Regions from separate parts of the Eggerthella lenta DSM 2243 genome, predicted to be linked through region 3. Evidence: predicted binding sites of a transcription regulator. Region 3 holds the regulator's gene; each other region holds the start of a gene.

Region 1 (6,155 bases), 680 kb from region 3:
TTTCGAGGACAATCAATGAGCGATACCATCGACACCACCGAGCAGATCATCGAAGACGACCCCATCGCCGTGCGCCGCGCTAAGCGCGAGGCGCTGATGGCAGCGGGCAAGGACCCGTACGGCCATGCGTTCGCGTACTCGCACCACCTGGCCGACCTGGCCGAACAGTACGCCGACCTCGAGGACGGCGCGTCCACCGAGGACGAGGTGAAGGTCGCCGGCCGCGTCATGGCGAAGCGCGATCAGGGCAAGCTGGCTTTCCTCGAGCTGCGCGACTCCACGGGCGACATGCAGCTGTTCTGCCGCATCAACGCGCTGGGCGAGGACGCGTTCGCCGAGCTCAAGGACCTGGACGTGGGCGACTGGATCGGCGTCGAGGGCACGATGATGCGCACGAAGCGCGGGCAGCTGTCCGTGTCCGTGGCATCGTTCGAGCTGCTCAGCAAGTCGCTGCGCCCCCTGCCGGAGAAGTTCCACGGCTTGGCCGACAAGGAGACGCGCTATCGCCAGCGCTATGTCGACCTCGTCATGAACCGCGAGGTGCGCGACACGTTCGAGAAGCGCTTCAAGGTGGTTTCCGCCATCCGCCGCTACATGGAGGATCACGGCTACTACGAGGTGGAGACGCCCATCCTGCACCCCATCCTCGGCGGCGCGAACGCGCGTCCCTTCGTCACGCACCACAACGCGCTGGACAAGGACTTCTACCTGCGCATCGCCACCGAGCTGCATCTCAAGCGCTTGCTGGTGGGCGGCTTCGAGAAGGTCTTCGAGATCGGGCGCCAGTTCCGCAACGAGGGCATGGATCCGTATCATAACCCCGAGTTCACCACCATGGAGTTCTACCAGGCGTTCAGCGACCTCGAAGGCATGATGGAGCTCACGCAGGGCGTCATCCAGGCGGCGGCGCTTGCCTCGTGCGGCACGCTGCAGGTGGAGTATCAGGGCCATCAGGTGGATCTCAGCGGATCGTGGCGCCGCGCCACCATGATCGAGCTGGCCAGCGAAGGAGCCGGCGAGGATGTCAGCTTCCAGCGCACGCGCGACGAGCTGGTGGATATCCTCGAGCGCAACGGCGGCCACGCCGAAGCCGCATGGGGTAAGGGCAAGCTCATCGCCGAGATCTTCGAGGCGGTGGCCGAGGAGAAGCTCATCCAGCCCACCTTCGTCACCGAGCATCCCATCGAGGTGTCGCCGCTTGCCAAGAAGCTGGCGGGCGATCCGAACCTGACCGAGCGCTTCGAGCTGTTCATCTGCGGCCACGAGTACGCCAACGCCTTCGGCGAGCTGAACGATCCGGTCGACCAGGCCGAGCGCTTCCGCGCGCAGGTGGAGGCGAAGGACCTCGGCGACGACGAGGCCATGGGCTACGACGACGACTACGTGCGCGCCCTCGAGTACGGCATGCCCCCGGCGGGCGGCTGCGGCATCGGCATCGACCGTCTGGTCATGCTGCTCACCGACGCCCCGTCCATCCGCGACGTGCTGCTGTTCCCCCACATGAGGGACGAGGCTCCGGCCGGCGGGCGTCCGCGCGCTGCCGCGCCTGCCGCTGCGGCTCCCGCAGTTGCCGAGGCGCCCATCGACTTCTCGAAGGTGGTCGTCGAGCCCCTGTTCCAGGACGAGGTCGACTTCGACACGTTCAGCAAGTCCGATTTTCGTGCCGTGAAGGTGAAGGAGTGCGTTGCCGTTCCCAAGAGCAAGAAGCTGCTGCAGTTCACGCTCGACGACGGCACGGGCTCCGATCGCGTCATCCTGTCCGGCATCCACGCCTATTACGAGCCGGAAGAGCTGGTGGGCCGCACGCTCATCGCCATCACGAACCTGCCGCCGCGCAAGATGATGGGCGTGGAATCGTGCGGCATGCTGCTGTCGGCCATCCATGAGGAGGAGGGCGAAGAGCGCCTGAACCTCCTGATGGTTGACGACCACATCCCCGCCGGCGCCAAGCTGTACTAAAGCGCCGCCGCATAATCGCTTCCGAAAGGCCGCTTGCGCATATGCCGCGCAAGCGGCCTTTCCGCGGTTCGGAGGCCTGCGCTGCGCCGCACGTCGTCGCGCTTGCACGCGTCTCCGAGCTTTCAATCGCCCACGCACGTTTCGGGTCTTTGTCAGAAGCGAGCACGTTTGGAGGCATAGTGGGGCAGGGGCTCATGCGGGCGGCGGACATGGTAGGATGGATAGCGGGCCGTCCGTCGGCGCTTGTGGAGCAGCCGTGTGCGGTCATATGCGGTATTGGCACTCTCAATACAAGAGTGCTAAGATGGCACGGAACCATACGATAGACTCTGCGAGAATAGAGGCTAGCATGTCATTCGAGAAATTCACCGACAAAGCGCGCAAGGTGCTCGTCCTGGCTCAGGACGAGGCTCGCTCGCTTCATCAGCCCTACGTGGGCACCGAGCACATCCTGCTCGGCCTCATACAGGAGAAGGACGGTCTGGCCGCCCAGGCCCTCGATCGTCTCAACGTGAAGTACGATGCCGTCGTGCAGGCCATCCGCCAGGTGGTGGCCATCGACGAGGACACCGACGTGTCGGGGCATCTGTCCTTCACGCCCCGCGTCAAGCGCGTGCTGGAGAACAGCCTGCGCGAGGCCATGCAGATGGGGCAATCGTACATCTCCACCGAGCATCTGCTGCTGGGCATCGTCCGCGAGGGCGACGGCACCGCGCTCGAAGTGCTCACGCGTCTCGGCGTGTCGGGCGACGACGTGCGCAGCGCGCTGAACGACCTGGTGGGGCAGAGCCCCGTCTACGCCGGGCGCAACCCGTTCGATCCGAACGGCAACACGTCCGACAGCGTGCTGAAGGAGTTCGGCACCGACCTCACGCAGAAGGCGCGCGACGGCAAGCTGGACCCGGTTATCGGCCGCGCCGGCGAGATCGAGCGCGTCATGCAGGTGCTCAGCCGACGCCAGAAGAACAACCCGCTGCTCATCGGCGAGCCGGGCGTGGGCAAGACCGCCGTGGCCGAGGGCCTGGCGCAGCTCATCGTGTCGAACCAGGTGCCCGACATCCTGCGCGGCAAGCGCCTGTTCACGCTCGACGTGAGCGCGCTCGTGGCCGGGTCGAAGTACCGCGGCGAGTTCGAGGAGCGCCTGAAGAAGTGCATCAAGGAGGTGATGGACGCGGGCGATATCATCCTGTTCATCGACGAGATGCACACGCTCATCGGCGCGGGTTCGGCCGAGGGTTCCATTGACGCCGCCGCCATCTTGAAGCCTCCGCTGTCCCGCGGCGAGATCCAGGTGATCGGCGCCACCACCATCGACGAGTACCGCAAGCATCTCGAGAAAGATTCCGCGCTCGAGCGGCGCTTCCAGCCCATCACCGTGGGCGAGCCGAACGAGGAGCAGGCCATGCGCATCATGGAGGGTCTGCGCGACCGCTACGAGGCGCATCATCAGGTGCACTTCACCGACGAGGCGCTGCAGGCGGCCGTGAACCTATCGAACCGCTACATCCAGGATCGCTTTCTGCCCGACAAGGCCATCGACGTGCTGGACGAGGCGGGAGCGCGCATGCGCATCCGCAACATGACGCTGCCGAAGGAGCTGCGCGAGCTCGACGACGAGCTGCGCACTATTCGCGGCGAAAAGGATTCGGCCATCGCTTCCCAAGATTTCGAGCGCGCCGCTCAGCTGCGCGACCAGGAGTCCGAGCTCAAGGCCAAGCGCATCGAAGCCGAGAAGAAGTGGGAAGAGGACGCCCAGAAGTCCGTGCATCAGGTGACGGTGGAGGACATCGCCGACGTGGTGTCCATGACCACGGGCGTGCCCGTTTCGAACCTCACCGAGGCCGAGACCGAGAAGCTGCTGCGCATGGAAGCCGTGCTGCACGAGCGCGTCGTCGGTCAGGAAGAGGCCGTCACGGCGCTGTCGAAGGCCATCCGCCGCTCGCGCAGCGGCCTGAAAGACCCGAAGCGTCCCGCCGGCTCGTTCATCTTCCTGGGCCCCTCGGGCGTGGGCAAGACCGAGCTTTCGAAGGCGCTTGCCGAGTTCCTGTTCAACTCCGAGGACGCGCTTCTGTCCTTCGACATGTCTGAGTACATGGAGAAGCACAGCGTGAGCCGTCTCGTGGGCTCGCCTCCGGGCTACGTGGGCTTCGACGAGGGCGGCCAGCTGACGAAGGCCGTGCGCCAGCGCCCCTACTCGGTGGTGCTGTTCGATGAGATCGAGAAGGCGCACCCCGACGTGTTCAACATCCTGCTCCAGATCTTGGAGGAGGGCCGCTTGACCGACGCGCAGGGCCGCACCGTGGACTTCCGCAACGCCGTCATCATCATGACGTCGAACGTGGGTGCCCGCGAGATCGCGCAGCCCACCACGCTGGGCTTCTCCACCGAGGAGCACGCGGGGCTGTCCGACAAGGAGATCAAGAGCCGCGTCATGGCCGAGATGAAGAAGCTGTTCAGGCCCGAGTTCCTGAACCGCATCGACGAGATCATCGTGTTCAAGTCCCTGAACGACGAGCAGATCTCCGAGATCGTCAAGCTCATGGTGGCCGATTTGCGCGAGCGCATGATCGAGCAGAACATGTCCATCAACCTCACCGAGGCGGCGTGCAAGCTCATCGCCAAGGAAGGCACCGACGCCACGTTCGGCGCGCGTCCGCTGCGCCGCGCCATCCAGCGCTTGCTGGAGGATCCGCTGTCCGAGCAGATCCTCGAAGGCACGTGGACGAGCGGCTCGGTCATCGACGTGGACGCGGTGGACGGCGAGCTGGTGTTCACCGCCGGATCGGGCTCCATCCCGGCGCCCCGCAAGCGCGACAGCATCGCGCGGGAAGCGGAGCTGTTGCTGACGAACTACGATCTGGGCCATGCCGGCGTCAGTTCCGGCGGCTCGTTCTCGGGCGGCGCGGCCGACTAAGCTTCGCCTCTTAAGCGCCCCTGCTCCTCGGCTTGAAATTCGAAGCCCGAGGAGCAGGGGTTTCTTGTGTTCTGCGCTTGCATTTGTCGTATACTAGGCACGTCGCAAGCCGACCGCGGAGCGGCCGCTTTCACGTGCAAGGCGGCCGAGGTGCACTGCGGGAAGTGCAGCGGATCAACTCGATTCCAGGAGGTTCCATGTTCGGAGACAACCTCGATCGCATCGTGAAAAGCATCGAGAAGAACTACGAGGCCGACGAGATATTCTTCACGAAGCCCGGCCGGCGGTTTCCCAGCCGCCTGGCCGTGAAAAGCGTGATCAAGGACTTGCGTCGGGTGCTGTTCCCGGGCTATTTCGGCGACGAGATGCTGACGCCGTTCACCAGTCCGGAGTACTTCATCGGCGAGACGCTCATACAGATCGAACGCGTGCTGCGCGAGCAGATCGTGCTCGCCATGACGTACACCTCGGACGATCGCGATGCTGCGGAGGTCGACCCGGCGCGCTACCTGTGCGGCGGCACCACGCCCGAGCATATCTGCGAGCGCGCCTCGGAAGTGTGCACGGTGTTCTTCGACGAGCTTCCCAGCATACAGCGGGTGCTGCTCACCGACGTGCAGGCGCTGTATGACGGCGATCCGGCGGCCGGGTCGAAGGAGGAGGTCATCTTCTCGTATCCGGGTCTGTACGCGATCTACGTGTACCGCATCGCGCACGTGCTGTACGAGCAGAACGTGCCCATCATCCCGCGCATCATGACCGAGCTGGCGCACAGCGGCACGGGCATCGACATCGGCGCCGGCGCCCAGATCGGCGAGTACTTCTTCATCGACCACGGCACGGGCGTGGTCATCGGCGAGACCACCGTCATCGGCGACCATGTGAAGCTGTACCAGGGCGTCACGCTGGGCGCGCTGTCCACGCGCGGCGGGCAGCGGCTTGCCGGGGTGAAGCGCCATCCCACGATCGAGGACAACGTGACGATCTATTCCAACGCTTCGGTTCTGGGCGGGGAAACCGTGGTGGGCGCCGGTTCGGTCGTCGCAGGATCCACGTTCGTCACCTCTTCGGTTCCCCCCAATTCCCGCGTGTCGCTGAAGGCGCAGGAGATCACCGTGCGCCAGCCGGGCGAGCGTGACTAGGCTCTTCGATCGGCAAGCGAGGGAAATGGAGCGGTGGCAAGAACGATGCAAGGCGGAGAGGAAAACCTTATGACGCAGACAATCGACCCGGTGTTCTCGTCCGCGGTGCTCAGCGCCCCTGAGCTCGCGCTGAACGACCT
Region 2 (6,155 bases), 1.3 Mb from region 3:
TGCGGCGATCGCCGAAGCCGGGAGCCTTGATGGCGACGCAGTTGAACGTGCCGCGCAGCTTGTTCAGCAGGATGGTGGCCAGCGCTTCGCCCTCGACGTCCTCGGCAACGATGAACAGCGGACGACCGGACTTCATGATCTCCTCCAGCAGGGGCACCATGTCCTGGATGTTGGTGACCTTCTGGTCGGTGAGGAGGATGTAGGGATCGCTGAGGACGGCCTCCATCTTCTCCATGTCGGTGGCCATGTACGGCGAGATGTAGCCGCGCTCGTACTGCATGCCCTCGACGATGTCCATGTCGATGCCGAACGTCTGGCTCTCCTCGACGGAGATGGCGCCGTCCTTGCCCACGGCATCCATGGCCTCGGCGATCTTCTCGCCGATCTCGGCGTCGCCGGCGGAAATGGTGCCGACGTTCGCGATCTGCTCCTTGGTGGAGACGGGGGTGGCGTCGGCCTTGATGGCCTCGACCACAGCGTCGGTGGCCTTCTGGATGCCGCGACGGATGCCCAGGGCATCGGCGCCGGCGGTCACGTTGCGCAGGCCCTCGGACACGATGACGTCAGCCAGCAGCGTGGCCGTCGTGGTGCCGTCGCCGGCGACGTCGTTCGTCTTCACGGCCACTTCGCGAACCAGCTGGGCGCCCATGTTCTCGATGGGGTCCTCGAGCTCGACTTCCTTGGCCACGGTTACGCCGTCGTTCGTGATCAGCGGAGCACCGTAGGACTTCTCCAGCGCCACGTAACGACCCTTGGGCCCGAGCGTCACCTTGACGGCGTCGGCCAGCTTGTTGACGCCGGCAGCAAGCGCGCTGCGCGCGTCGGCTTCGAACTTAATCTCTTTAGCCATATTGCTCATATCCTTTCAACCTGACGGCTTTTCGTGGCGGCCTCCTAGCCGCTCAGAACCCGGGAGCTTTCGCACACGGCCAATAAGGCCGCTTAGCTCAAGCACCCGGAACCTTCGTGGCTATGAGCCTCACCACGAAAACCCTGCTATTACCAACGTTGAATCAACCGGCGCCTTTTATGCAAACACAGCGTAGAGGTCGTCACCGCGGAGGATCAGCACGTCCTCGCCTTCGACGTTGATCTCGGTGCCGCCGAACTTGCCGTACACGACCTTGTCGCCGACCTTCACGGGAACGGGAACGAGGTTGCCGTCCTTGTCGAGCTTGCCCTCGCCCACGGCCAGAACGGTACCGCTCTGGGGCTTTTCCTTCGCCTCCGTCGCGAGGAACAGACCCGAAGCGGTGGTCTCCTCAGCCTCGTCCTGCTTGACGATAACGCGATCACCCAGAGGTTTCAAATTCATAACGTTGCCTTCCTTTCGTCCGACGTATGCACGAACCCGTTTGTCGCATGTTCGCTATTTAACCACTCAGCAGTGGTGACTGCTAGCACTCATCGGTAACGAGTGCTAAACACTGCGTTATCATAGCATCATCAACACTGAATGCAAGGGCATTCAAAGAAATCTGAGCGCTCGTGACTGAGATTTTGCGCAATCGTCAAACGATCATCACAATTTACTCGAGTCGCCATTTGGCATGCGGCATCAGTTCGCTTGCCACCGAACGGCTACCGGATGCCTGGCCTCACGAGGCCGCCTTCGTAGGCTCGGACAACGAGCTGGGCGCGGTCGTGGGCATCGAGTTTCGCCATGATACGGGCCAGGTGCGTTTTCACCGTGGCGGGCGAGATGAACAGCTCGGAACCTATTTCGTCATTCGTGAAACCTCGCGCAACCAGGGCGAGGATCTCGCGCTCGCGGTCGGTAAGAGTGCGTAGACCGGCCGCAACGGCTGCAGCACCGCCGAGCGAAGCCGGCCGTGCAGCGACGAACGTCTCTATAAGGCGGCGCGTGATAGAGGGCTCGATGAGCGCATCGCCCTGGGCGACGACGCGCACCGCGGAAGCGATCTCGTCGGGCTCGGCATCTTTGAGCAAAAAGCCGCTGGCCCCGGCGGCCAAAGCATCGTACACGTATTCGTCCAGATCGAACGTCGTGAGGATGAGCACATGCACGTTTTCAAGCGCGGCATCGTCGCGAATGGCGCGCGTGGCCTCGATGCCGTTCATACGCGGCATCCGAATGTCCATGAGCACCACGTCGGGATGCAGCCGCGACGCCAGTTCCACCGCTTCATGGCCATCGCGCGCCTCGCCTACCACGTCGATGCCGTCGTACGACATCAGTATGAGCTTGAAACCGCTGCGGACGAGATCTTGATCGTCCGCCACCAGCACCTGCACGCGCTCTTCCACTTACGCCTCCGCTCCCTTCATCGGCAAGCAGGCAACCACGCGGAAGCCGCCGCCGGCTCGATCGCCCGCCGAAAACGTGCCGCCCAACAGGTGCACGCGCTCGGCCATGCCGGCAATGCCGTGCCCCTCTCCGTCGACAGCCTGGGGCAGCGCGCCCGATGCGGCCGCGGACGCCGAGAGCCCGCACCCGACGCCATCGTCTTCCACCACCAAACGCGCCCGTCCGTCCTCGACGGCCAGGCGGATGAGCGCCTTGTGAGCACCAGCATGGCGCACGATGTTCGTAGCAGCCTCGCGGGCGATGCCGAACAACGCCATGTCCACGTGGGCCGGCACGTCCGCACGACAGTAGGCGGCCGCGTCGAGCGTGGTTTCGATTCCGGCGTTTCCGAGGTAGGCACGCAAATCGTCCAACCGCTCGGTACCGGATGTCGGCGACGTTTCGGCCGCGTCATCGCCGCAGCGCAGCACGCCGATCATGCTGCGAATGTCAGCGAGCGCGCCTTTCGCAGTGGTGCGCACGGCGGAGATAGCCTCCTTCGCCGCGGCGGGATCGCGATCGATCATGCGCTCGGCAGCCGCCGCCTGAATGCTGACCGCCGACAGCGAATGCGCCGTGATGTCGTGGACTTCGCGCGCGATGCGCACGCGCTCCTCCTCCACACGCCGAGCCGCCTCTTCCTCGCGGGTGCGCTCGGCTTCGGCAGCGCGATCCTCGGTGGCCTTGACGTAGGCGCGATGGGTTCGATACGCATAGCCAGCCAAGCCGGCGGCCACCGCGAGCACAATATTCTGGAAACGCGTGAACAGCACCATGTTGGCCGTGGCGGCATGGGCATCGGCGAACAGAAGGCCGGCCACCGCTAGAAGTACCGCCGCGACCGTCTCGGCACGACCGCGCTCGCTGGCGATGGTGTACAGGGCGACCACCGGGCCCACGATGGTGAGCGAGAACCCGTTGAACGCGTTCTGCAAACCTAGAAACGACACGAGGCAGAACAGGAACACGGGCCACGGGAACCTACGGCGCACGACGAGCGGCAACGTGGTGACCGCCAGCGCTACGAACACCTGCACGTTAGGCACCACGTTCACCATGCCGAGATACTGGCGCAGCGCCAGATCGGGAATCACGATGGACGAAGCGGCCAACATGAGCTGCACGCAGCCGAACAGGAACGCCGCTGCCGTTACCGCGACATCGAACCCCCAATCCTTGGGACCCATCGGTCGGTTGTTCATCAGAAAGGTATCCATGACCCCATACTACGCGACCCGCCCGAGGTGCGCCATACCCCAGCCGATGTATGTTCGCCCGATGGCGACCTTTCAACGCTCCAGAAGGTCAAGCAGTTCCTGGCGCGTGTGCACGTCGAGCTTGGAATAGATGTTGCGCACATGGCTGCGCACCGTGTTCTCGGTGACGAACAGCGCGTCGGCGATGTACGCCTTCGTCCTGCCACGTGCAAGGTAGACGAGGATCTCGGCCTCACGCTCGGTCAAGCCCCCTTCCCGGGCGACGCTTGCACAGCACGCGTCAAGCGTCGAGTCGATCTCGGGCACCGAAACCGAATCGGTTCCGACCGCGCTCTCGTTCGGCGCATCGGCAGAAGCCTCTTCGGCGCGTCGTCGCTTGCGATCGCGCGAGAAGAACACGAGCGCCATGCACAGAGCATACAGCACCACGACGATGATCACGAGATAGCGCATCGTATGCTCGGCCTCGTCGCCCGGACCGCCGCCGGCGACCCCGGCCGCGTACCCCGACAACAGCGCCACGGCCAGGCATACGCGCGCGACGCCCATAGCCACGCCCATCAGCACGTAGGGCGATACCTTGCGCGTCTGTGCCGCCTCGGCGATAAGATAGGTGATGAGCAGCGCGACGAAGTAGTAGCTGCCGAGCAACAGCATGGAGAACACCAGGTTGTAGCGCTCGCTGAGAAACGGCAGGAACACCAGCATGGCCGCGAGCACGGGCATGACCACACGCGATACCGTGGACACCTTGGGGATGCGATGCGCAACGAACACGATGAAGCAGAACACGACGATTGCGCCCACAATGGCCGCAGCCGACACGGCTCCCGAGCCCTCGAAATCGATGGATCCCGCCAGCATGAAGCTGTTGAGCAACCCGATGACGGCTTCCAGCACGAAAAACGCCACCAGCGAGTCGCCCAACTCCAAAAATGCATCGCGATACGCGCCCCAACGAGCCCGCAAGGAAGTTTTCGAAGAAAGCGCTTCGGCAGGTTCGGCGGATACCGTTTCGGCGATCGGCCGTTCGTTATGCGTTTCCACCTCGCAGGAAGCGGCTCGCAACCGACGGCGCACAAACCACGCGCACAGACCCGAGACGAGCAGCAAAACGCAGCTCGAACGCATCTGGACGTCTCCGGGCAACGGAGATAGCACCGAGGAAACCACCACGTTCAGCAACATGCCGAGCGCAATCTGCACCACGATGGAGCTGGGCCGGCTCGCCGAGAGCACCTCGATCCAGAACAGCGACAGCATGACGCTGCCCGCACCGTACAGCAAGCCGGGAACCAGCAGCGCTAGATCAGGCGGCAGCGACAAGATCACGCCCAGCAACGCAGCGAGGTTCCCCGCCAACAACAATGCCGTCGGCAGCACGTATGGCATGGTGTTCGCCTTGAGACGCCCCGTCCAGGCAAGGGTGACAGCGACGGCCGAGCACACGATGATGGAACATGCCACCACTACGTTGAAGAACAGATCGGGCACGAACATGAAGGGCGCCTTCACGAACGCGTATGCGGAGAGGTAGACGTTCGAATTCACGCCGCGATACAATCCGAAACCCAAAATGACCACGGCTGAGTATACAGCGGGATGAGCCCACGCGCGCGACGGCTGTTTTTGTCTGTTCCCTCCCGTTTCCCTCATAGGGGCATCATACCGGAAACGTCGGAAGCGCACGAAGCAAACATGCAGGATTCCGGCCTTCCACAGCAATTTAGTCCGAAACGGACGGTGACGATTCCCCAGATCGAACGTAGGGTGAACCAGTCGTCGCTCAACCGCGACGCAAAGGAGCCATCATGCGACAACAGGGAGGAACAGTATGGAATCAGCAATGAATCGCCGCAATTTCCTGAAGGCAGCCATCGCCTCGGGTGCGGTTATCGCCGCAGGCGGCGCACTGGCAGGATGCTCGCCGAACGGCGGCTCGACCGGCGGATCCGGCGAGGCCGAACAGGTGGTTGGCACCGCCCCCGTCTCGTTCAGCGAAGAAACCGACGTTCTCATTCTGGGCACGGGCATCGCCGGCATGTCGGCAGCCATGGATCCGGTCGAAGCCGGCCATAAAGTGATGCTCGTGGACAAGCTCGACCGCGTGGGCGGAGAGAGCTTCATCGCTTGCGGCGTCATGAACGTCGTTGGATCAAAAATGCAAAAAGACGCCGGCATCGAGGGCGACCCCGAGCAAATGTGGGAGAAGTTCCTGCCCGTGCTCGAGAAAAAGGGCGAGACCGACGACATGGACTACAAGCACAACGTCTACGTCTACCAAACCGAATGGGCGAACCGCGTGGCCGCCGACTACGGTTCGGTGTTCCAACCCATCACCGACTACATGAACACGGGCGCGCCCACGTCCATGCTGTTGCCCGGCAACGGCATCGGCGACATGCAGGCGGTGCTGACGCCGCTGCAGAAGGGCTTGGAGCAGAAAGGCGCCACGTACAAGCTGAACCTGCGCGCCACGAACTTCATCGTGGACGGAGAGGGAGCGCCCATCGGCGTGCGCTTCAACGACGAGAAGAACAACAAGACCGTCGATATCCGCGCAAAGAAGATCATCGTGGCCACGGGCGGTTTCTCCTGCAACCAGGAGATGGTTTCCACGTACTTGCCCA
Region 3 (6,155 bases):
ATACTGCTTTCGGGCAAGCCCATCGACGCGCTGTCGTTCATCGTGCACAAGGACAAGGCGTACGATCGCGGACGCGTGCTGACGGAGAAACTCAAGGAGATCATTCCGCGCCAGATGTTCGAGGTGCCCATCCAGGCAGCCATCGGCGGGCGCGTGCTGGCGCGCGAGACGGTGAAGGCGAAGCGCAAGGACGTGCTGGCGAAGTGCTACGGCGGCGACATCAGCCGCAAGCGCAAGCTGCTGGAAAAGCAGAAGGCCGGCAAGAAGCGCATGAAGAACATCGGCAACGTGGAAGTTCCGCAGGAGGCGTTCATGGCCATCCTGAAGGTGGACGACTGATGCAGATAGGTTGAGAGCATGGCACGCAAAGACGATTTCGATTGGCTGGACGACCCGTTCGACGAGAAGAAGGCCGCGAAGGACGAGATGCGCGCCGCCACGTCGGGCGGCACCAAGCTCGCGCTGGGCTGCGGTTGTTTGATCGCCGTCGTGGGCATCGTAGTGCTGCTGGGGTTCGTCTTGGTCAACATGGCCGAGATCATGGCTTCGTAGCGCCATGGAGGATATGCACGCGTTCTTCCGGAGCCGCCGTCTGCTGCTCGCCCCCATGGCGGGCGTGAGCGACGAGGCGTTCCGCACGCTCTGCCGCGAGCAGGGCGCCGACCTCACCTACACCGAGATGGTGTCGGCCAAGGGTCTTTCCTACGCGAACGAGAAGACGCGGCATCTGCTGCGCCTCGCGCCGGGGGAGGACCAGGTGGCCGTGCAGCTGTTCGGCCACGAGCCCGACACGATGGCCGCCCAAGCTGCGTGGATCGAGCGCGAGATGGGGCAGTCGCTGGCCTACCTCGACATCAACATGGGCTGTCCGGCCAGAAAGATCGTGTCGAAGGGCGACGGCTCGGCGCTCATGAAGGATCCGGCGCTGGCCGCCTCCATCGTGCGCGCGGTGCGCGCAGCGGTGAGCCGCCCCGTCACGGTGAAGTTCCGTCGAGGGTGGGCCGAGGGCGACGAAACCGCCCCCGAGTTCGCTCGGAGGATGGAGGACGCGGGCGCCTGCGCCATAGCCGTGCACGGGCGCTATGCCGAGCAGCTGTACCGCGGGCGCGCCGAGTGGGGCGCTATCGCGCGGGTGAAGGAGGCCGTGAGCGTGCCCGTCGTGGGCAACGGCGACGTGAGAAGCGGCGCCGACGCCGTGGCCATCACGGAGCGCACCGGCTGCGACGCCGTGATGATCGCGCGTGCCGCCGAGGGAAACCCTTGGCTGTTCGCCCAGGCCAAGGCTGCGCTTGCGGGCGAGCCGGAGCCTGACGGGCCCACCGTGGAGGAGCGCATCGCGCTCGCGCGCCGCCACGCGCGGCTGCTCAGCGCGCGTGAAGGCAGGAACATCGTGCGCATGCGCAAGCACGCTATGTGGTACCTGGCGGGGCTGCCCGGCGCCGCCGCCGCGCGCGGCAGGATCAACGGCTGCGTGTCCGTGGAGGATTTCGACGAGGTGTTCGACGAGCTGCTGGCATGCGCGAGGGAGCATGCCGCCGCCCACGAGTGAGAAGAGAGGCGCTCATGCCGCACGATCCGTACAAGGCGCTGTACCTGCATCTTCCGTTCTGCGTGAAGCGGTGCGCCTACTGCGACTTCGCCACGGCGGCCGTGCCCGCCGGCGCGCCCGAGATCGAAGCGTACGTGGAGGATCTCAGCCTTCAGATCCGCCGCAAGGCTAAGGAAGGCGAGCTGGGGGCGGTCGAGACGGTGTACCTCGGCGGCGGCACGCCCAGCCATGTGGGGCTGGCGGGCCTGTCGATGCTGCTGTACACGCTGTCGCTGTCGATGCACCTCACCGACGAGGTAGAATGCACGATGGAGGCGAATCCCGAGAGCCTCACCGAGCGCATGGTGCGCGACATCTGGGCGCTCGGCGTGAACCGTCTGTCCATCGGCGTGCAGAGCTTCGACGACGACGTTCTGCGCACGCTCGGCCGCGCGCATTCCTCCGATGACGCCCGCCGTGCCATCGAGGCGGCCCGCACCCGGTTCGAGAACGTGAGCGTCGATCTCATGTGCGGCATCCCCGGCCAGAGCGCGGAGGGCTTCGAGGCGAGCGTGCGCGAGGCCGTGCGCCTCGGCGCGACGCACGTGAGCGTGTACCCGCTGACCATCGAGCCGCACACGCCCTTCGACGCCGCGGTGCTGGCGGGCGAGCTGGAGGAGCCCGACGACGACGTGGAGGCCGCGCACATGCAGATCGCCGCGCGCGTGCTGGATTCGGAGGGCTTCGAGCGCTACGAGGTGGCCAGCTACGCCCGCCCCGGCTTTGCATGCCGCCACAACATCGCGTACTGGACGGGCGTGCCCTACCTGGGTCTGGGCCGTTCGGCTGCCACGATGACGCAGAACGCGCAGCGTCGCATGCGGGTGAAGGACGGCCAGGTGACCGACGACCTCGACCCGCGCCAGATGGCCGCCGAGAACCTTATGCTGGGCATGCGCATGACCGCGGGCGTGTCCGACGAGCACGCCGCCCGCGCCGCGGAGTTGCTGCCCGAGGCGACGACGGTGCTGGCCGACTTGGAGCGGCAGGGGCTCGTCGAGCACGAAGGCGGCCGCTGGCGGCCCACCGAGCGCGGCTGGCTCTGCGGCAACGAGCTGTACGGCGCCCTATTCGATCTGGCCGACTGACGCGCGCCCGCTCCTTGTGCGTCTCCCGTCGAGTTTCTCCATAATTTCCGCCTGTTGTTAGCACTCTCGGCTTTCGGCTGCTAATATGATGCGTTACTATGGTTCAGGTAAGCCGACTGGCGAGAGAGGTAGGTGGAGGAGCGTGCTTTCGGATCGAAGGCAACGGGTGCTGAGCGCCCTCATCGAAGAATACGTCGCGCGCGCCCTACCCGTGGGGTCGCGCACGTTGACGGAGCGCTACCAGTTGGGCGTCAGCCCGGCCACGGTGCGCAACGAGCTGTCCGTCCTCGAGGACGGCGGCTACATCACGCAGCCGCACACGTCCGCCGGGCGCATTCCGACCGACTTCGGCTACCGTGCGTTCGTCGACAACCTGCTGGCGTCCGATCTTGCCGGCGACGACGAGCGCTACCGGCCTGTGGTGGACCAGCTGCGCCGCAGCGCAAGCGAGCTGGACGCGCTCCTGGAGCAGACGTCGTCGGCTCTCACGCGCCTTACCGACTGCCTGTCCATCGTGCTGGCTCCGTCGGTGCTGAACCTGCACATCAAGCAGCTGTCCCTCATCTCGCTGTCGCCGTACCGCGCCCTCGTGGTGTTGGTCACCGAGGACGGCCAGGTGTTCAACCGCCAGATGGACTTCGCCGAGGAGGTGTCGCCCGACGAGCTGGCGCGCGTGCAGCGCTTCCTCGCCGAGGTGATGGGCGGCAAGTCGCTTCAGGAGATCGAGGACGGCCTGGGCGAGGGCATGGCGGAGGCGTTCCGCGACCCGCTCGTGCGCATGGCGCTGGACGAAGTGCTGTCGTGTTTGCAGGAAGGCGACGCGTCGCGCACGCATCGCCTCGGCGTGAGCTCGCTTCTGACGAAGCCCGAGTTCAGCCAGTCCCAGGCGCTGCTGCCCGTCATGCAGGTGCTCGAGGACGACACGGTGCTGCTGCAAATCCTCGACGATGCCGCCCGGCAGGGCTCGGGCGCGCCCAGCGTGCGCATCGGACGCGAGAACGACGCGGCTGCGCTAGCGGGCGTGTCGGTGGTGGCCAGCCGCTACGGGCGAGGCGCGTCGGCGGGGGTCGTCGCCGTGGTGGGTCCCACGCGCATGGATTATTCCAAGGTTATACAGGCGGTGCGCATCGCGAGCGCGGCGCTGGAGGACGTGTAAACGACATGGGAGGCGGCGCGTCCTGCGCCGTCTATGAGGAAAGGTAACGAGCGTACAATGGCGAAGGATCTGTACGAAGTTCTGGGCGTGTCCCGCGAGGCGACCGAAGACGAGATCAAGAAGGCGTTCCGTCGGCGCGCGCGCGAGCTTCACCCGGACGTGAACAAGGCGCCCGATGCCGAGGACCAGTTCAAAGAGCTGAACGAGGCCTACGACGTGCTGTCCGACGCGCAGAAGCGCAGCGCATACGATCGCTTCGGCACGGTTCCCGGCGCGGCCGGCGGCGGCAGCCCCTACGGAGGCGGCGGCTACGTCGACTTCGAGGACCTGTTCGGCGGCGGGTTCGGCATGGGCGACATCTTCAGCTCCTTCTTCGGCGGGCAGGCCGCCGGCCGCGCGCCTATGCGCAAGGAAGGCCGTGACATGGGCGTGGGCCTGCGCCTGACGCTGGAGGAAGTGGCCGCGGGCGCCAAGAAGGAGATCGTGTACGATCGCCTGGCGCCGTGCCCCGACTGCGAAGGGTCGGGCCTCGGCCCCGACGGTCGCGAGATCACCTGCCCCGATTGCCACGGCCAGGGCCGCGTGGTCACCATCCAGCACACCTTCCTCGGCGACATGCAGACGGCCACCACGTGCAAGACCTGCGGCGGCACCGGCCACACCATCGAGAACCCGTGCCCCGAGTGCGAGGGGCAGGGCCGCGTGCCCGACCGCCAGCGCGTCACCGTCGAGGTGCCCGTGGGCATTCGCGACGCCCAGCAGCTGCGCCTGTCCGGTTTCGGCGAGGCCGGCATGCACGGCGCCCGCCCGGGCGACCTCATCGTCACGTGCCGCATCCAGCCGCACGAGTTCTTCGAGCGCGACGGCGACAACCTGCATGCGCGCGCGAACGTTTCCATCGTGCAGGCCACCCTCGGCGCCGAGATCGAGATCGACGGCATCTTCGAGGACGAGAAGGTGCAGGTGCGCATTCCCGAAGGCTGCCAGAACGAGCAGGTGGTTCGCGTGAAGGGCTTCGGCATGCCGAAGTTCCGCAGCGAGTCGCGCGGCGACATGTACGTGCACGTGAACGTCGTGGTGCCCAAGAAGGTGACGAAGAAGCAGCGCGAGCTGCTGGAGAAGCTGGCCGAGGAGCTGGGCGAGGACGTGGCCGACGAGCGCACCCCGCTTCAGAAGCTCCGCGACGCGTTCAACTAGCGGGTCGCCATGTCCCTGCAGCATTTCTACCTGCACGACCAGGTGCTTGCCGACGAGGGGGCGCCGACTTTCCCGCTGCGTTTGTCGCCGGACGACGCGAAGCACGCCCGCGTGCTGCGGCTTGCGCCGGGCGAGCATATCGCGGTGGTGGACGCCGCGCAGGACTACTTCGAGTGCGAGATCGCCGCTTTCGACGATGCGGTCCCGGTGGTGCGCATCGCGCAGCGCCTCGACGACGAGGAGCGCCCCCTCGTGATGCTCGTGCAGGGCCTGGCCAAGGGCGACAAGATGGAGACGGTGATCCGCCACGCCACCGAGCTGGGCGTTTCGGCGTTCGTTCCGATGTCGTGCGAGCGCTCCATCGTGAGGCTCGATGCGAGGAAGGCCGCGGCGAGGACGCAGCGATGGCGCGCCATCGCGAAGAGCGCGGCCATGCAGTCCGGCCAGCGCGCGTGTCCCGAGGTGGGCGAGCCGATGGCGCTGGCGGATGTGTGCGCCTCCTTGGCGCACGCCACCGCCGTGCTGGTGTGCTGGGAGGAGGCGCTGCTGGACGCGCGCATCGAGAAGGCGCTCGAGCGCGGCCTCCGGCTCGACCGCGCGCTTCCCGAGAACGCGCGCATCGCCGTGGTGGTGGGCCCCGAAGGGGGCCTTTCGCGAAGCGAGGCGGACGCGCTCCTGGCCTGCAACCCGCGTGCGTCGCTCGTGTCGCTGGGCTCGTCCATCCTGCGAACCGAGACGGCCGGCATCGTGGCTCCCGCGCTCGTCCTGCACGAGCTGGGCCGCATGATGCACGACGCGCGCGAAGCGCAGGAACGCACGTCCGCCCATGTCGAAAGCCGTCGCGAGGAAGCCGGGGACGCGTGCGAGGCAGGCGGGCAATCGTGAATTTCGCCGTCGTCAACCTGGGATGCAAGGTGAACCGCGTGGAGTCGGACGATGCGGCGGCGCGCCTCGCCCTGCGCGGTGTCGAGACGTCCGAAGCGTCCGCCGACCTCATCGTGGTGAACACGTGCACGGTCACGGGGGAGGCCGAGAAGAAGACCCGCAAGGCCGTGCGCCGCGCCCTGCGCGCGAACGACCATGCCCGCGTGCTGGTCACCGGCTGCGCCGCCGCCATCGACGCCGC

What was found. The regulator HrcA, encoded in region 3, represses chaperone genes, less so after heat shock. The targets are predictions, from matches to a motif close to TNTTAGCANNCNNNNNNNNNGNNTGCTAANA.
Region 1: ELEN_RS11235 (ATP-dependent Clp protease ATP-binding subunit) is a predicted target of HrcA. The motif match lies at 2,234-2,264, and genes of this name have one in related genera.
Region 2: ELEN_RS14150 (co-chaperone GroES) is a predicted target of HrcA. The motif match lies at 1,396-1,426, and genes of this name have one in related genera.

The regions. Positions count from the first base shown of each region.
Region 1 is NC_013204.1:2,625,979-2,632,133, reverse strand. Features, by position in the region: gene lysS (lysine--tRNA ligase) at 16-1,959, shown strand; gene ELEN_RS11235 (ATP-dependent Clp protease ATP-binding subunit) at 2,309-4,873, shown strand; gene ELEN_RS11230 (serine O-acetyltransferase) at 5,071-6,015, shown strand; gene ispD (2-C-methyl-D-erythritol 4-phosphate cytidylyltransferase) at 6,085-6,155, shown strand, end outside.
Region 2 is NC_013204.1:3,275,174-3,281,328, forward strand. Features, by position in the region: gene groL (chaperonin GroEL) at 1-850, opposite strand, end outside; gene ELEN_RS14150 (co-chaperone GroES) at 1,028-1,315, opposite strand; gene ELEN_RS14155 (response regulator transcription factor) at 1,582-2,268, opposite strand; gene ELEN_RS14160 (sensor histidine kinase) at 2,269-3,510, opposite strand; gene ELEN_RS14165 (helix-turn-helix domain-containing protein) at 3,598-5,181, opposite strand; gene ELEN_RS14170 (FAD-dependent oxidoreductase) at 5,372-6,155, shown strand, end outside.
Region 3 is NC_013204.1:1,947,006-1,953,160, reverse strand. Features, by position in the region: gene lepA (translation elongation factor 4) at 1-339, shown strand, start outside; gene ELEN_RS08260 (hypothetical protein) at 358-552, shown strand; gene dusB (tRNA dihydrouridine synthase DusB) at 557-1,549, shown strand; gene hemW (radical SAM family heme chaperone HemW) at 1,564-2,676, shown strand; gene hrcA (heat-inducible transcriptional repressor HrcA) at 2,762-3,832, shown strand; gene dnaJ (molecular chaperone DnaJ) at 3,890-5,029, shown strand; gene ELEN_RS08235 (RsmE family RNA methyltransferase) at 5,039-5,914, shown strand; gene ELEN_RS08230 (MiaB/RimO family radical SAM methylthiotransferase) at 5,911-6,155, shown strand, end outside.